4 regions of the Brevibacillus humidisoli genome follow, and region 2 is predicted to be linked to each of the others. Evidence: riboswitches for the same ligand, from Rfam matches in the RefSeq annotation. Region 2 holds a riboswitch; each other region holds the start of a gene.
What was found. A riboswitch is a leader RNA that binds a small molecule or an ion and turns the genes downstream of it on or off. The one in region 2 is predicted to bind thiamine pyrophosphate.
Positions count from the first base shown of each region.

Region 1: another riboswitch for thiamine pyrophosphate. It lies ahead of thiC (phosphomethylpyrimidine synthase ThiC); the one in region 2 lies ahead of thiO (glycine oxidase ThiO).
Region 3: another riboswitch for thiamine pyrophosphate. It lies ahead of thiE (thiamine phosphate synthase); the one in region 2 lies ahead of thiO (glycine oxidase ThiO).
Region 4: another riboswitch for thiamine pyrophosphate. It lies ahead of LOK74_RS19775 (thiamine-binding protein); the one in region 2 lies ahead of thiO (glycine oxidase ThiO).

Region 1 covers NZ_CP087263.1:2,299,814-2,304,024, reverse strand. Annotated here, with positions in the region: gene LOK74_RS11435 (helix-turn-helix transcriptional regulator) at 1-20, shown strand, start outside; gene LOK74_RS11430 (DUF2157 domain-containing protein) at 60-1,322, shown strand; gene LOK74_RS11425 (GDYXXLXY domain-containing protein) at 1,319-1,831, shown strand; TPP riboswitch at 1,893-2,010, shown strand; gene thiC (phosphomethylpyrimidine synthase ThiC) at 2,136-3,920, shown strand.
Region 2 covers NZ_CP087263.1:223,014-227,224, reverse strand. Annotated here, with positions in the region: gene LOK74_RS01145 (glycosyl hydrolase family 18 protein) at 9-1,145, shown strand; gene thiO (glycine oxidase ThiO) at 1,216-2,334, opposite strand; TPP riboswitch at 2,498-2,607, opposite strand; gene LOK74_RS01135 (excisionase family DNA-binding protein) at 2,686-2,916, opposite strand; gene LOK74_RS01130 (glucose-6-phosphate isomerase) at 2,921-4,211, opposite strand, start outside.
Region 3 covers NZ_CP087263.1:1,493,537-1,497,747, reverse strand. Annotated here, with positions in the region: gene LOK74_RS07455 (thiazole synthase) at 1-627, opposite strand, end outside; gene thiS (sulfur carrier protein ThiS) at 632-832, opposite strand; gene thiE (thiamine phosphate synthase) at 879-1,493, opposite strand; TPP riboswitch at 1,743-1,853, opposite strand; gene LOK74_RS07440 (hypothetical protein) at 1,915-2,262, opposite strand; gene LOK74_RS07435 (DUF3054 domain-containing protein) at 2,599-2,976, opposite strand; gene LOK74_RS07430 (GNAT family N-acetyltransferase) at 3,219-3,806, shown strand; gene LOK74_RS07425 (VanZ family protein) at 3,913-4,211, opposite strand, start outside.
Region 4 covers NZ_CP087263.1:4,054,365-4,058,575, forward strand. Annotated here, with positions in the region: gene LOK74_RS19755 (carbon starvation CstA family protein) at 1-309, shown strand, start outside; gene LOK74_RS19760 (hypothetical protein) at 367-798, shown strand; gene LOK74_RS19765 (cory-CC-star protein) at 833-1,066, shown strand; gene LOK74_RS19770 (ArsA family ATPase) at 1,158-2,087, shown strand; TPP riboswitch at 2,150-2,261, shown strand; gene LOK74_RS19775 (thiamine-binding protein) at 2,382-2,669, shown strand; gene LOK74_RS19780 (ABC transporter permease) at 2,734-3,459, shown strand; gene LOK74_RS19785 (ABC transporter substrate-binding protein) at 3,558-4,211, shown strand, end outside.

The sequences.
Region 1 (4,211 bases), 2.1 Mb from region 2:
AGGGGAGTGTCGATGAGTAAACATAGCATCATGCTGCAAAAAGCAGAGGGGGAGTGTCGATGAGCAAACGGAAGGTGATTCTGCAGGAAGCAGAGCAGTGGAAACGGGAAGGAATTATTAGCGATGAGCAGTACGAGCAAATCGCCGTGCGCTACCCTGCCCGAGACCGGGCGGGTACGCTGTCGATTATGGGGGGTATTCTGCTAGGGCTGGGCGTGTTGACGTTTATTGCGTCCAATTGGGATGGGATGACTCATCTAACTCGATTGCTGCTCATCCTGCTTTCTTTGGTTGCCGTCTACCTCTTGGGTGATTTCTTGCATCGGAGAGGCAGTGAGAGGCTGGGGACGGCCTTTATCGTGATCGGAGTCGGCATCTACGGTGCGGGATTTTTTCTGATTGGTCAAATGTACCATCTCTCGGGCCATCCGCTCACTCCGTTTTATCTCTGGTTTATCGGGGCGATTACCTTGGCTTGGCACTACCGCTCGCAAACCCTATCCTTGATTTCGCTGTTGATCCTGACGGCAGCTTCGTTCTACGGACTGACGACAGACAGCAGGGAAGGGATCTCTGGGCTCATCTTATACGTGTTGTACGGGGGTGGACTGTTCCCGCTGCTGTGGAAGCTGCGCTCGGTCTGGCTGAGCTCGGCAACTTCCGTCATCTTGTTGGGTACGGCAGTGCTCGACGTGGCCGAATATGGAAATGGATTGCTGGTGCAATTGCCGATCCTTGTCTATCTGTTTGCAGCCGTCCTGATTCCAGAGCGGATGGCGCCTTTTCCATCGTTGTTTCGAGTTGTTGGGTATATCGGGATGACACTGTTTGCGGTCATAGTCATCTTCGGAAGCGGATCTTTACTGCAGATCAACCTGGCAGACACAGTGGGAAGTACAGTCATCCTGTTGGCTGTCCTCGGTTATCTCTTCCTATCGATGAGGCAGCGGACGCTTGATCGAGCGGCCGATATGCTGCCCCACCTGCCGCTGCCAATCTACTATCTCTTGTTTGGCTCTTCTGCAGGATCGACCGATCCGGAGCCAATGCTGGGACTGGATGTGGCGATGATCCTCGCCTTGTATGGCTTGTCCATCGCGATGGTCCTCGGCGGTGAAAAAAGACATGACGTACAGCGAATCAACGCGGGAGCAGTGATGTTTGGCGTGACCAGCTTTGTGGCATACGTGAACTTCGCGTGGGACTTTATGGACAAATCGCTCTTCTTTCTCATCGGCGGCGCGTTTTTGTTGGCCCTTAGCTTCGCTCTGGAACGTCAGCGCAGGAGATGGGTGAAGCAGGCGAGGAGGGATCCGCGATGAGCAAACGGTTCGTATTGTTGGTGCTGCTGCAGGTGCTGATGCTGCTCAGCGTTGTCGGCAAATACTATTGGATCTCGACGAGTGGCCACCCAGTCACGCTCAAGACTGCCCCGGTCGATCCGCGTGATTTGTTCTACGGTGATTACGTCCGGCTCGGATTCGAGATCAGCCGGATCGACTTGCAGTCGGTACAGCATGATCTAGAAGAGCCCCTGTATGACACAGATGTTTACGTCGTACTGGAGCAAAAGGGGAATGTGTGGCATGAAGCGGTAGGCGTATACCGGCATAAACCGCAGCTGGCGCCTGGTCAGATCATGCTGTCCGGCCGAGTTCCTTACTACGATGGTTATATGGGGGAGGAACTGCGGATCGTATATGGGTTTGAACGGTATTACGTACCGGAGAATACCGGCAGAGAGATCGAACAAAGCGTGGAGCAAGGCTGGTATGTCGACCTGCGTGTGTCCGGGAGCGGCGAAGCGGTCATCACCCGACTCCACCGCTAAAAAAAAACATATTGCCTTTTTAGCACGGATAGGATACGGTAATGATATCCAAAAAATCATATACTGCTACTGGGGGAGCCCACCTGAGCTTGGGCTGAGATGTCGGACGCGATGAAGTCCGCGGACCCTTTGGACCTGATCTGGGTAATACCAGCGTAGGAAAGTAGATTTGCCTTGCATCGTAGACAGTGTTGCTCCGTCTTCTTTTGTGAGCTGCCGGTCGGGTCCTGTGACAAAAGGGCCCGGCTTTTTTGTGTACAGCGAGGAAAAAGCGTCCGGTCGGTAGCAAAAAGGAGGCTCATGTATGACAAACAAAGCAGAATCGCAGCAACCACAGGTATCAGGGCTTGCACCTCTTCCTGGCAGCCGCAAGGTGTATGTAACCGGATCAAGGGAAGATATCCGCGTCCCCTTTCGGGAGATCGCTCAGGAGGCAACCATCGATCGCTTTGGCGCCAGCGAGAATCTGCCTGTTCGTGTCTATGACACCAGTGGTCCCTATACCGATCCAATGCAGGCTACAGATATTCAACAAGGGCTGCCTTCCCTGCGGCATCGTTGGATTCTGGAACGTGGGGATGTGGAGAACTACCCTGGACGGCAGAGAAAACCAGAGGATAACGGATATGCTGTAAGCGATGCATCGGTCGCGTCCTTGCCGGTTTCCGAAAGCAGGCAGCCGCTGCGAGCGAGATCGGGCCGTATCGTCACCCAGCTTCATTACGCACGGCAGGGGATCATCACACCTGAGATGGAGTTCGTTGCAATCCGTGAAAACGTGTCGCCGGAGTTCGTCAGAGAGGAAGTGGCCATGGGACGTGCGATCATCCCATGCAACATCAATCACCCGGAGAGCGAACCGATGATCATCGGACGCCATTTCCTAGTCAAGGTGAACGCCAACATCGGCAATTCCGCTGTTACTTCCTCGATTGAGGAGGAAGTGGAGAAGCTGACCTGGGCGATTCGCTGGGGAGCTGATACAGTGATGGACCTGTCCACCGGCAAAAACATCCACACAACCCGAGAGTGGATCCTCCGCAATTCACCCGTGCCGATCGGTACGGTACCGATCTATCAGGCCCTGGAGAAGGTGAATGGAAAAGCGGAGGAGCTAACCTGGGAGGTGTACCGCGACACCCTGATTGAGCAGGCAGAACAGGGGGTCGATTACGTCACCATTCACGCTGGTGTACTGCTTCGCTACATCCCGCTTACGGTGGAGCGGGTGACCGGCATCGTCTCTAGAGGTGGATCGATCATGGCCGCCTGGTGTCTGGCGCATCATCGAGAAAACTTTTTGTATACCCACTTTGAAGAGATTTGTGAAATCTTGAGCGCGTACGATGTCTCCATCTCGCTCGGTGACGGACTGCGTCCCGGCTCGATCGCCGATGCCAATGATGCAGCCCAGTTTGCAGAGTTGGAGACGCTCGGGGAGTTGACGAAGATCGCCTGGAAGCACGATGTCCAGGTAATGATTGAAGGCCCGGGGCATGTGCCGATGCACAAACTGCAAGAAAACATGGATCGCCAGATGGAGATTTGTCAGGAAGCGCCGTTTTATACGCTAGGTCCATTGACGACCGATATCGCACCTGGCTACGATCACATCACGTCTGCGATCGGTGCGGCAATCATCGGCTGGATGGGGACTGCCATGCTTTGCTACGTCACTCCGAAAGAGCACCTCGGCCTGCCTGACAAAGAGGATGTTCGCGAAGGAGTGATTGCCTACAAAATAGCCGCCCATGCCGCAGACTTGGCCAAAGGACACCCTGGAGCGCAGCAGCGTGACGATGCTCTCTCCAAAGCACGGTTTGAATTCCGCTGGCGCGATCAGTTTCATCTCTCCCTCGATCCGGACCGGGCTATGCAGTATCACGACCAAACGCTGCCCGCAGAAGGGGCCAAAACGGCTCATTTCTGCTCGATGTGCGGGCCTAAGTTCTGCAGCATGCGGATCACCCATGACATACGCGAGCGTGCGGCATTACAAGATCCGGCTGCCGAGGCAGCGGAAGTGGAAGCGGGCATGGCCGAGAAGGCAGAAGAGTTCCGCCGCTTGGGCAGCCGACTGTATCGATAAGACAGGTAGCGGGATTGTTATAAGGGCAGTACTCGTTTCTAGCATTGGAAAGGTGGAAAAAAGCGTGGAGCATGGCAAAGAATGATGATCCACGCTTTTTTTCCACAGTACAAATCATTGACTTTCAAGTAAGTACCAACCGATTGGCTCTAGAGGAGACAGTTTTCTTTTATTTGCAAACACTTTGTTTATCCGATAGACAAACTAAGTAGGTGGTGATATGATGGATGTAGTATATCGAGCGGAGCATACATACAGCCAAATCGGGAGGACAACACCACACGCACCTTT
Region 2 (4,211 bases):
AGTCCGCCATGCCTTCTATCTTGGGATTGTTATCCTCCCTGCTTTTATTGCAAACCCAGCTTGTGACACCACCTGTCTCTGTTACTCAGCAAGAGGTGCCCGTCAACCAGACACAGGTTTTGCCGCAGGCGACCCATGCCAGCCAAACCGCCACTGCTGCCTCTGCCTCTGCTGATGAAGCAGTCAGCATAGCGGAGGAGTCATACGTCCCCAAGGTGCTCGCCTACTATGTAGAGTATTCGGAAAACGATCAACGATCGTACTCGTCCCTCTCTTCGTATTCTTCCTACATCAGCGATATCTCGGTTGCCATGTTTAACGCGACAGCCGAAGGAAGTCTGAACGGCCGGGTCCCTGCGGCCGCCCTGGAGTTGGCTCACAGCCATCAGATCAACGCCTATCTCTGTCTGACCAACCACGGTGAAAAGCTGTTTGACAAAAGAATCGCGCACGCCATCCTGACCAATCCGGAGGCACAATCCCGATTGATCGGAGCGCTGCTTGAGACAGTCAAAAAACACCGGTTTGCAGGGGTAAACCTCGATTTCGAAAACGTGCCCGCAAGCGATCGTGACGCCTATACGCAATTTGTGAAACAGCTGGCCGAGCGCCTTCACCAGCAGAAAAAGCAGTTGATCGTCTCCGTGCCCGCAAAAACAGCCGATCTGCCCAGCCACTCCTGGACGTACGGCTTTGACTATGCCGGTATTGGCCGGTACAGCGACTACGTCCAGGTGATGACCTACGACCAACACGGACCGTGGAGCGAAGCGGGACCAGTGGCCGCCTATCCATGGGTAGACCAGGTGGTTGGCTATACCGCCAGTCAGATCCCCGCTGAAAAAATCCTGCTCGGAATCCCCAGCTACGGCTATGAGTGGAGCCCCACCAGGGACCGAGCGGTTACATACACGGCGCTGCCAGACCTGATTAAGCGGACTGGGGCACAGTCAAACTGGGATGAAGGCTCGCAGTCCCCTTATCTAACCTATACAACAGGCGACGGCAGCCACATCGTATGGTATGAAGACGAACGGAGCATCGACGCCAAGCAGCAGCTTGCCAAGTCGAGTCAGTTGGCAGGTTACGGCGTATGGCGATTAGGTTTTGAGGACGCCTCGTTCTGGAATGCACTTCTGGAATAAACCTGCTCTCACTTTGGATGGGTAAAACTTCCTGTAGACCAGGACGTAAACCAACCCTTTGATCGGTTGTTTATGCGGAAAAACGCTCCGGCAGAAACGGACGAAGCGGATGCCGTTCCCCTCCGGTCACGTAATCGGCCATCCATTTCGCGGTTACCGGTGACAGCAGAATACCATTGCGGAAATGGCCGCTTGCCACTGCGATCCCCTCCCATCCGGGAAGCGGCCCTAACAAGGGAAGTCCGTCCGCGGTAGCGGGACGAAGCCCCGACCAGGCAGTCAGAAAGTCCGCCTGCTGCAGGTTTGGTACATACGGTAGCACCCCATTGAGCACTTTGGCCAGTCCCGCCAGTGTAACTCCTCGCCGGAAACCCGCTTCATCTTCCGTCGCACCGATGATGATCCTGCCGTCTTTTTTGGGAACAAGATATCCGCTGGCGCCAAAGATGACTCTCCGCAGTTGAACACTCTCGGATGAGACGGCAGCCACCTGGCCGCGCACCGGACGAATCGGCAGTTGCAATCCCAACCACTGGCCAATCACACTGGCCCAGGCGCCAGCGGCGATGATCGTCTCGGCAGCGTGACAAACTCCGGTCGTTGTCTCCATACCCAGCACACGCCCGCCACTGATCACCGGGGCTATCGCCACCGTCCCTGCCAGCATCCGCACGCCGCGCTTCCGACAGGCCGCCGCCAGCGCCTGCAGCAGCAGTTGGTTGCTTACATGACCTTCGTCCGGGGAAAAGATCGCCCCCCGCGCGTCTGAAGCAATCATTGGCTCCCATTGCCGCAGTTGCTGCTGATCCAGCCACTCTACACGACATCCCTCCGCTTTCTGCCAGTTATACCTCTCTCGAAACTGGTCCAGCTCTTGCTCATTCATCGCCACTCGCATAATCCCTTCCAATCCCAGCTGGGCATCGATACCAGTCAGCTCCCGCAGTTGATCCACCCATTGCGGATAGAGCGCCAATGAAGCAAGTCCCAGCTCCAGCAGCGGCCCCGGCTGATCAAATTCCTGCAGCGGCCCGAGAATACCTGCTGCCGCTGCGGATGCCTGGCCTCCCCAATCACCCTGTTCCACGATGGTCACAGTAAGCCCGCGACCTGCCAACTCGTACGCCAAACTTAATCCAATGATGCCGCCTCCGACTACCAGGCAATCGCTCGTCATCGCACTCCCCATGCTTCTTCTCCCCTGTCATTTCTCTTGATTTCCCCTTTTGACCTATCCGTCGATGCTTTCGATCCACTCGATCCACTCGCTCTCATCCCATCGCACGCAAAAAGCCCGCCTCTCCTGGAAAGGAAAGACGGGCCCGTTCATCGAATAAGCACGATGAAAACCACAAGGTCCAACGTCGCTTCCCTTCGCCAGTATGATCTGGATCAGGTCCAAAGGGTCGACAGATACACGCTGTCCTCTCAGCCCGCTTCACGGACTCCCCTAGTCGTTGTGCCGTTATTTGTTTTCATTCTGTTTCATGTATCAGTATAGCCCCCCGAGCAGGGAGGCGGCAAGTGAAGAATCATCAAGCTAATCTTCGTCCTTGACATCGTCACTCTCCGGAATCGGCTCAAACGCTTCTACCTGCTCAAACTCCCGCAGTTTGTCCAACTGCTCCAAGTGGTGCCGGAACTGTTCCGTATTAATCAAGTACTCCTCACCATTGTGGACCGCGCGGATGCGCCCCTCGATGATTTTCTCCAGAATGAACGATTCGGGCAGATCGAGATAAGCTGCAGTCTCCTTCACCGTCAGATACATACGCTTACTTCCCTCCATACAACCTGGCTTCCAGTACGCCCCGCTGTTGTTCAAACCCAGGTTTGCCAAGCAGTGCGAACATGTTTTGCTTGTACGCCTCCACTCCAGGCTGATCAAATGGATTAACCCCCAGCAGATAGCCGCTAATGCCGCAGGCCTTCTCGAAGAAATAAATAAGGCTGCCGACCGAGTACGCGGATATCTCCGGAATCTCGATCAACAGATTGGGCACTCCGCCATCAGTGTGAGCGAGCAGCGTCCCCTCCAAAGCCTTTTTGTTGACGAAGTCCATTCCTTTTCCAGCGAGGAAATTTAATCCGTCCAGATCGGCCTCCTCGTTGTTGATGATGATCTCCCTCGTCGGTTTAAGGACGTTAATCACCGTCTCAAACAAGTCTCGCCGGCCATCCTGAATATACTGTCCCAGTGAGTGCAGATCGGCCGAAAACTCGGCAGAAGCAGGAAAAATCCCTTTGCCGTCTTTTCCTTCCGACTCTCCAAACAACTGCTTCCACCACTCCGCGAAAAAGCGGAACTGTGGTTCGTAACTAACCAGCAGCTCGATCGTTTTTCCCTTCCGGTAGAGCGCATTGCGGATGGCGGCGTACCGATAGCAGGGATTGGCCGCCAAGTCGGGAGTGAGGTACTCCTCGTAAGCCGCCTGTGCCCCCTGCATCAAGCTGTCGATGTCGGCGCCACTCACCGCAATCGGCAAAAGGCCGACCGCCGTCAGCACCGAGTACCGTCCCCCCACATCGTCCGGTATCACAAAGGAAGTGTAGCCCTCCTCGTCAGCCAGCCTTTTCAGTGCGCCACGCGACTGGTCAGTCGTCGCATAGATCCGCTTCCGCGCCCCTTCACGACCGTACTTCTGCTCCATTACCTGGCGGATCAGACGGAAAGCCAATGCCGGTTCTGTCGTTGTGCCTGACTTGGAGATCACATTGACTGACAGATCCTTACTATCCAACAGCTCCATCAGATGAGATACGTAGGTAGGACTGATCGTATTGCCCAGAAAATAGATCTCCGGCGTAGAACGCTTTTCCTTGGGCAGAAGATTGTAAAAGGAATGACCGAGGAGATCGATCACTGCTTTTGCCCCTAAGTAGGAACCGCCAATCCCAATCACCAGCAGCACATCGGAATCAGTTTGAATCGTGGACGCAGCCTGTTTGATTCGGTCAAACTCGTCACGGTCGTAACGGGACGGCAGATCAACCCATCCCACATAGTCACCACCAGGGCCTGTCCGATCATGCAGCATCCGGTGAGCCTGTGCTACAGTCGGAGCG
Region 3 (4,211 bases), 1.3 Mb from region 2:
CGCTACTGCCGTATTTAGCAGCACGCCATCGGCACCTAACTCCATCGCTTTAGCTGCATCGGCAGGCGAACCAATACCAGCGTCGATGATCACGGGAACTTTCGCTTCCTCAATGATGAAGCGTAGGTTGTTTTCATTGATGATGCCTTGCCCAGAGCCAATCGGGGAGGCGCCAGGCATTACAGCGTGCACTCCTACTTCCTGCAGACGTTTGGCCAGAATGGGATCATCATTTGTGTAGGTTAAAACGACAAAACCTTCTTCCACCAAAATACGCGACGCTTCCAGTGTGCCGAACGGGTCCGGCAGCAGAGTACGGGAATCGCCCAAGACCTCTACCTTGATCATGTCGCAAAGACCGGATGCTTTGGACAGACGGGCAATCCGCACCGCTTCTTCCACCGTGTAGGCCCCGGCTGTATTGGGCAGCAGCGCATATTTCTTCAAGTCCAATTGTTCCAAAAAGTTAGGCTGATCTGCGTTGTTCAGATTCAGCCGACGTACGGCGAAGGTAAGAATCTCCGCTTCTGACGCATCAACTGCCTTGCTCTGAGTCTCCAAATCGGAAAACTTCCCCGTCCCCAACAGCAGCCGGGAACGAAATGAATACGGTCCGATTTTTAACATACTGTCATCCCCCTCCGACGAAATGTACGATTTCGATATTATCGCCGTCCTTAATCGGCGTCTGTTCATAGGCGGAGCGATCCACGATTTGACCGTTCCGTTCCACAACCAGGATCTTCTGCTCTAGGCTGTAATGAGCAAGCAGACCACTGACGGTGGTGATCTTCTCCAGTTGGACGATTTCACCATTTAGCCTGATGTGCATCGACTCTCCTCCTCCCTCTAGCGTCTCCGGCTTCCTCCGCTCGTGCTCATGTGAGCGGACTGTCCAACGCCTGGCGGTATGTACGGGCCGCCGCTTCCGGATCGTCAGCCGTGGTGATTCCGGATAGTACGGCTATCCCGCCACACCCAGCCGCCAGCAACTCAGGTACATGTTTTGGTGTAATCCCGCCAATCGCAATCAGCGGAATCTGCAGTCTCGCGGCGATCTGCCGAAGCTCCTCCGTACCACGAGGTGCCAGGCCAGGCTTTGATCCACTTTCATACACGTGTCCATACAGGACGTACGATACACCCCCCCGCTCCGCCTGTTCTGCCTCAGACAGCGAATGAACCGATTGGCCGAGCAGACAATCGGCGGGAAGAAGCGGTCGGGCCAACTGAGGCGGCAGACTATGATAGGCGAGATGCGCCCCCCCGCAGGATGACGCCATGGCAACGTCTATCCGGTCGTTGACGATCAACTGCTCCCGTCGAAATACCCGACTGAGCTGCTCTACCCATTCCAGAAGTTCACGCGCCGTACGGTGTTTTTCCCGTATGTGCAAGTAGTCAACTCCTCCTCTGGCGGCTGCCTCTGCCACCCGCAGTGTTTCCTCCAGTGTTTGCTGCCCGCTGGTTATCAAATGAAGTGATCGTTCCATCGCTCCCCCCTCACCGAGAAATCAAAAAAGCCTCGTTTGCGAACCTGGCACACAGGCCGATTCGTCAAAAGAGGCTTTCTCCCTAAAACAGCAACTAGCACTCCGCCCATCCGGCATTGCCATCCATTGCGGATGGTGCTTGCAACAGCAAAAAACCATCCGCCAATCGGATGGTTGCACGTTGACAGCGCAAGTTGACACGAGATCAGAATAGGCAAACAGTCTGATCTGCCGCTTCAACTCCTAAGCAGTCGCAATCGTACCTCTTCCTCCGCTGGCATGACCCAGGTCAGGTTCCACGGTTAGTAACGCCGGTGTTACACTCTCAGCCGACCTTGCTCGGCTCCCGTTTGGTAGATCTATGAAATTTTCTTTTCGCTTACTACATTACCATGCAGCCGCCGGGATGTAAATACTTGCGCTATACCTCCACGGGAGTCAAGACGCGTAGACATTCTTCCAGCAACTCTCTGGAACCCGCGGGTTGATCTGTATTCTGCTGCATCTGTCGGTAGATGGCGTCCACGTGTTTCTGCAGGAAGTACATCTGCGGCATCGTCAACTGGATGGAGACTCGTGCCGGAGGTGCCTTTAGTTCCTGCAGGCCGCTGACAACGGGCAGAAGCGATCCGGCAATCGATTCAACCAGCCACTCCAAATCCTCGTTTTCCTTCCACTGGTCGTAGCACGAATCGAACAGTCGACAAAGGATCAGAAAGGCTTGTGTTGACATCACAATCTGCTTTGGCTGCTGTGGGTGTTGTGACAACGGCAGCTCCTCCATTTCCGGATGTGTCCCCGCCAGTATAGCACGATTGCGCAAAAAGCGGAATGCCTCATGTCGTCGGAACGGTTGTCAACGCGGTTCTATTTGTTTCTTATTTGCCAAAATGCTCCCCGTTGCCATTGCGGATGTTCCGGTTTTGATCGTTCTTGTCGAGGGTTTTCCCGCGATGTTTCCCCAAATCCTTGCTGTTGTTTTTTTGCTGGACACTCCGTTCACCTCCTGTTTTTTTGTAGCGTTGCCGGGGCTTGCAAGGAGTATGCAGCAGATCGAGGTCACAGCATGTGACAAGGAAAAAGGTAACCCGCCGCAAGGGATCGATTACCGTGAACGATGCACCGCCCAGGCAAAGACTGTGCGCCAAACCAACAGGAAGATGGCAATGGTAACCATGGTGATCACCATAAACGGCCAATCGGGGATATGCAGCAGCAGAATCGAACGCAGAGCCAATCCGGCAATACCGGCAAACAGCCAGACCATCAGCGTTTTTTTAGCTGCGATCGCTACCGATTGGTAGGCTGCCGGCTGAAACACCTTCAACAGCCAGCCGACAAACAGCCAGGATAGAAAGAAGGGTGCGGCTGTCTCCACGATGCCGAGCAGGGTGATCTGATGAGCGTGTGAAGCTTTGCCGATGTAGGCAAATAGCAGAAAGGCTAGCAAATCGCCCAGAATGACAACGATTGTTTTTCCCATCCATGTCCCTCCACATTAGAGCGTATTCGCAGCCGCATTTACAGGCGGATGCTTTCTCATTTGGTGTGTTGACGTTTCGTTATCTACTTCTGAGTGCTCCGCCCCAAATCCTCCCCGAGGGATGCTTGTTCACGAATCCTCTACATTTACCCTTGACTTGATACTCCGTTCATTATTAGATAGAGTCAACTTCGTTGATCCGACCCTGATAATAACCTTGGTAAAGAAATGAGGAGATCATCATGTTAACCATCCAACCCGTCACGCTGATAGGGAGTCATGTCCGATTGGAACCACTTGGTCTGCATCATGCTGATGATTTGTTGGAGGCCGCTTTGGATGAGCGGATCTGGACTTACATGTCAACCCGCATAGAGTCACGGAGCGATCTGGACCGATACCTATCCGCCGCACTTGCGGCAGTGGAAAAAGGAACGGAATTGCCGTTTGCGATAATCGATTTGCAATCGGGTAAAGCCATCGGCAGCACACGCTTTGGCAATATCGCTCACAAGGATAGAGGCCTTGAGATCGGCTGGACCTGGCTTACTCCCGCTTATTGGAAAACCTCGATCAATACCGAATGCAAGTGGCTGCTGCTGCGGCATTGTTTTGAAGAATTAGGCTGTGTCCGGGTGTCGCTGAAGACTGATGCCCGCAATCTGAACTCGCAGCGGGCCATCGCTCGGATCGGTGGTGTCCGGGAAGGTGTTCTGCGCAAGCACATCATTCTGCCCGACGGATACGTGAGAGATACGGTATACTTTAGTGTCATTGACACGGAGTGGCCTGAGGTTGACCGCAAACTGCGTGACATGTTGGCCAGATAAGCAGAGCCGCATACTGCTGCCTTAGCGCAAGCAACGGATCTTGCATGCTATCATAACCACCGTTCCAAAACCGGTTTGGCAACGCCGGTTTTTTTTCTTACTCCGCTTACCCAGCCACCCGCGCCAGCAGCTTCCGAACAGACCTGCGCTTCCTTCCCCACGTTGCCAACAACCGATAAAAGACGTATCCCATGGCGGTTCCTATGGTGTTGAAGATCACATCATCTACATCTGCACTCCTGCTAAACGTAAACAGGTACTGAGACAGTTCGATCCCTAGTGAACAGAGAAAGCCATCTGCCGTTACACGCAGGAAAGTCCGTCTGTCCGGCAAAAGCAGCGGTATCAAAAAACCGAATGGCACAAACAGCAGCACATTGCCCCCAAGATAAAACAGTGCCAGAT
Region 4 (4,211 bases), 1.1 Mb from region 2:
TATCACCTCTGGCCGTTGTTTGGGACCTCCAACCAGCTGTTAGCCGGCATCTCGCTCTTGATCGTCACGATCTGGCTCAAACGATTGGGCCGCAACTACCTGCCGACGCTGCTGCCGATGTTGTTCATCCTGTTCGTTACGATCTGGGCGATGGCTCAGCAGGTGTTTACCCAGTGGATGGGCCAGGAAGGCAAAATGCTGCTGTTCTTCCTCGGTGCCGTCATCCTCGTCTTCGCCGCCTGGATCGTCCTCGAGGCCGTCCGAGTATTTGCCACTGGAAAAGATTATTCCAAGGACATTCCGGGCTGATCCAGATACGGGAAGGAGCCGCCCATGCGGCTCCTTATCTTTTGGGAGATGGTAGCGATGGAAAAGGTGCATGTGCTGTTTGTACGGGAAGCGGAACAGCAGATGTCCAACAGCGGCTGCTGCGGCCGTCTCTCCGGTGATCTAATCAACCTCTCGGAAGTGACTGGTGAGCGATTGTTCCGCGAACGCCGCCAGATCATGGAGGAGATGGGCCTCCTCTACCGCCGACTGGATGAACAATTCGGGGAGCAAGTGGAGTTGGATGTCATCGATCCACGCAACATCATTCTGTTCGTGGTTGTTTTGTGGCGGCAGTGGCGCAGAAAAAAAGTGCCGCTGTCGCAGATGCTGATGCACTTCAGCCGTGGATTTCATACAAAAGCGATCTTTGTCAACGGCGAACTAGTCGCTGCCGGGGAGATCCCCCGGTATGATCTGATTGCTGACAAAGTTTTGCAAATGCTAACCAGGCAGCGAGAGAGGAAGTGAAGCGATGGAGATCAGAGAACGTTGGAAGACGCTGATGCAGGGTTACGAAGAGCTCTTTTACGTCCGCTACCGCAGAGAGATCAGACGGGAAATCCGCAACGAAGAAGATCTGTTCCTCTTGCTCTGCTTTTCCGAAATGCTCGGATTGCCCAACCCGGTCTCGTACTATACGCTGGAGCTGTATCCAGCCATCTACGAACGTTTCCACGAATGGCATACGCGGATGGGTATGGAGCGCTCACCGCTTGATGACATTCGCTGCTGTTGAATGAGGACAGCGCAACGGGGCAGCGAATCAAGCATCCGTATCCGCCTGCGTCGCTCAGATCAGCACGGTATGCCGGAAAGGGGAATTGGCCGTGAAACACTACCTGCAGAGAAAAGTTGTGTTCTTCGGCGGCAAGGGCGGGGTGGGCAAGACGACCACCTCTTCTGCTTTTGCCCTGCGTGCCGCCGATCATGGAAAAAAAACCTTGCTTGTCTCCACGGACCCCGCCCACAATCTGCGCGACATCTTTGAGCGGCAGGTCGGACAGGAGCCGACGCAGCTGAGAGAGAATCTATGGGCGCTGGAAATCGATCCACACCACGAATCACACCGCTACATCGCATCGGTCAAGGAGAACCTGCGAAAAGTGGTCAGCGTGCAGATGATGAATGAAATCGAGCGGCAGATCGATATCGCCCATGTCTCCCCCGGTGCTGACGAATCGGCTCTGTTTGACCGGATCGTCGAGATCATCCAATGGATTGAGACCGATTTTGACTTGATCGTCTTCGACACCGCCCCGACAGGACATACGCTCAGGTTGTTGTCGCTGCCGGAGTTGATGGGTGCCTGGGTGGACAGTATGCTGTCGCGCCGCCAGAAGGTGATGAGCATGCGGGAGACTTGGCTGGAGGAAGCGGCTCCTGCCGAAGACCCGATCTATGAGATTCTGACCGCCCGCAAGCTGAAGTTCGCTCGCGCTCGAGAAGTGATCCTCAATGCCAAGCTGACCGCCTTTTCGTTCGTACTCACCCCGGAGCGGCTGCCGATTGCCGAGACGACACGGGCATTGCCTGTTTTGCAAAAGTATCAGGTACCCGTCGATACCCTGGTTGTCAACCGGGTGATTCCCGACGAGGCGGACGGCGAGTTTATCCGACGTCGGCGCGAGCAGGAGAGGAAGTACCTGACCGAGATCGAACAGCAATTCAGCCGTTACCGGATCGTCAGGATTCCCATGCTGGAGCAGGATGTGGCCGGATTGGAGGCGCTTGATACCATCGCTGGCCACTTGTTTTGACTTCGCACTCATACAATTTACAAATGCCGCAACCATTGGTATAGTGTCAGTAGACCAACCACATACTCGTTTCGGGGAGCTGGGTGAGCCTGGCTGAGAGGGTACCCGACAGGTACCGACCCGTCAAACCTGATCTGGGTAATGCCAGCGGAGGGAATGAAGCTTACCATTGTAACAACCCAGGTTGTTATTGTGCGAATCCACAGGCTGCCCGCTAATGGCAGCTTTTTTCATTGCTCTTTGGTGGCGCAGCAGCTAGATTGCCGTGTAGGCAAAAGAAAGGAGATCACGCAGATGCCAATCGTGAATGTAGGTTTTCAAGTTCTTCCCAAGGTGGCCGATGGCAGCAGCTATGCGGTCGTCGACAAGGCGATCGAGGTCGTGCAGCGATCTGGTGTGAAATACGAAGTGGGCGCCATGGAGACCGTGATGGAAGGAGAGCTTGACCAACTGCTGGAGATCGTCAAACGGGCCCAGGAAGCCTGCATCGCCGCAGGTGCTTCCGAAGTGATGACCCACATGAAGATCCATTACCGGCCCGAAGGAGTCAGCATGGATGAAAAGCTGGAAAAATACCGGTAAGCGAAGCCTCATAGACGATACCCCGCTTACCCGTTGGGTGTCCATCTTCTTGCCTGGCGGTGTGATGCTGGTACTGTTGATCCTCTGGGAATGGCTGGTGGCCATCACCCGGATTGAAAAGTGGATTCTTCCCAAGCCGTCGCACATCGTACAGTCGCTCTGGGAGTCGCGAGCACTGATCGCTCAGCACAGCGTACAGACCATCTACGAAGCCCTGCTGGGATTGGCCATAGCGATCGTGATCGGAGTCGCGATTGCCGCGATCATCGACAGCTCAGAGTGGCTGCGCAAAGCGTTCTACCCGCTGCTGATCATCTCCCAGACGGTCCCGATTATCGCTGTGGCACCGCTCTTTTTTATCTGGTTCGGCTATGGCATCCTGCCCAAGGTGGTCGTCGTCACTCTAGTCTGCTTTTTTCCAGTGGCGATTAATGTGGCAGACGGGCTGCGGCTCGTCGATCGCGACACCCTGCGGCTGATGGCGTCGATGGGCGCAGGCCGCTGGCAAATCTTCCACATGGTGAAGCTGCCGGCGACACTGCCATTTTTCTTTTCCGGGATGCGTATCGCCGGTACCTACAGTGTGATGGGGGCCGTGATCGGCGAGTGGCTGGGAGCGAGCAAAGGACTGGGCATCTTGATGACCCGCTCGTCACAGTCGTTCCTGACTGACCGGGTGTTTGCGACGATCGTGGTGATCACCCTGCTCAGCCTGGCTATCTTTGCTCTGATCGAGGGAGCCGCCCGCTTGTTGATGCCTTGGCATTATCGGCAGAAGCCTTCACCCTAGCGCCGACCGAAACGAAGCGAAGCAAGGAAAGATCAGAAGGAACCATCTGAATGATGCAACGATTGCATGCAAACGACGAAAGGATAGGAGACAAAAAGATGAACAAGAATGGAAAAGATTTGTTTGCACCGCTGCTGGCACTGGGACTCTCGTTAGCGCTGGTGGTGACCGGCTGTGGCGGCGCGGAGCAATCCGCACCGAAACAAGAGACGACACCAAACCAAGGGGGGACTCCGTCCACAGAAGCTCCAGCAGAACCGCAAAAAGTGACAGTCATGCTGGACTGGCTGCCCAACACCAACCATACCGGTCTCTACGTAGCCAAAGAAAACGGCTATTACGAGGAGCAGGGGCTGGATGTGGAAATCGTACAGCCGGGCGAAGGCAGCACAGCCGACCAACTGGTAGCCGCCGGAAAAGCAGATTTTGGCATCAGTTACCAAGAAGCAGTCACCCAGGCACGGGCAACTGATATCCCGCTCGTTTCCATCGCAGCGGTGATCCAGCACAACACCTCTGCCTTTGCCTCACTGAAGGAGGCTAACATCAGCTCGCCCAAAGATTTCGAAGGAAAACGCTACGGCGGCTGGGGCTCGCCAGTCGAGGAAGCCGTACTGCAAGCGGTGATGGAAAAAGCAGGCGCCGACTTTACCAAAGTAGAAAACGTCACGCTTGGAGTCGCCGACTTCTTTTCTACCATCGGGCGAGATGCCGACTTTGAATGGATTTACTACGGCTGGGACGGTGTCGAA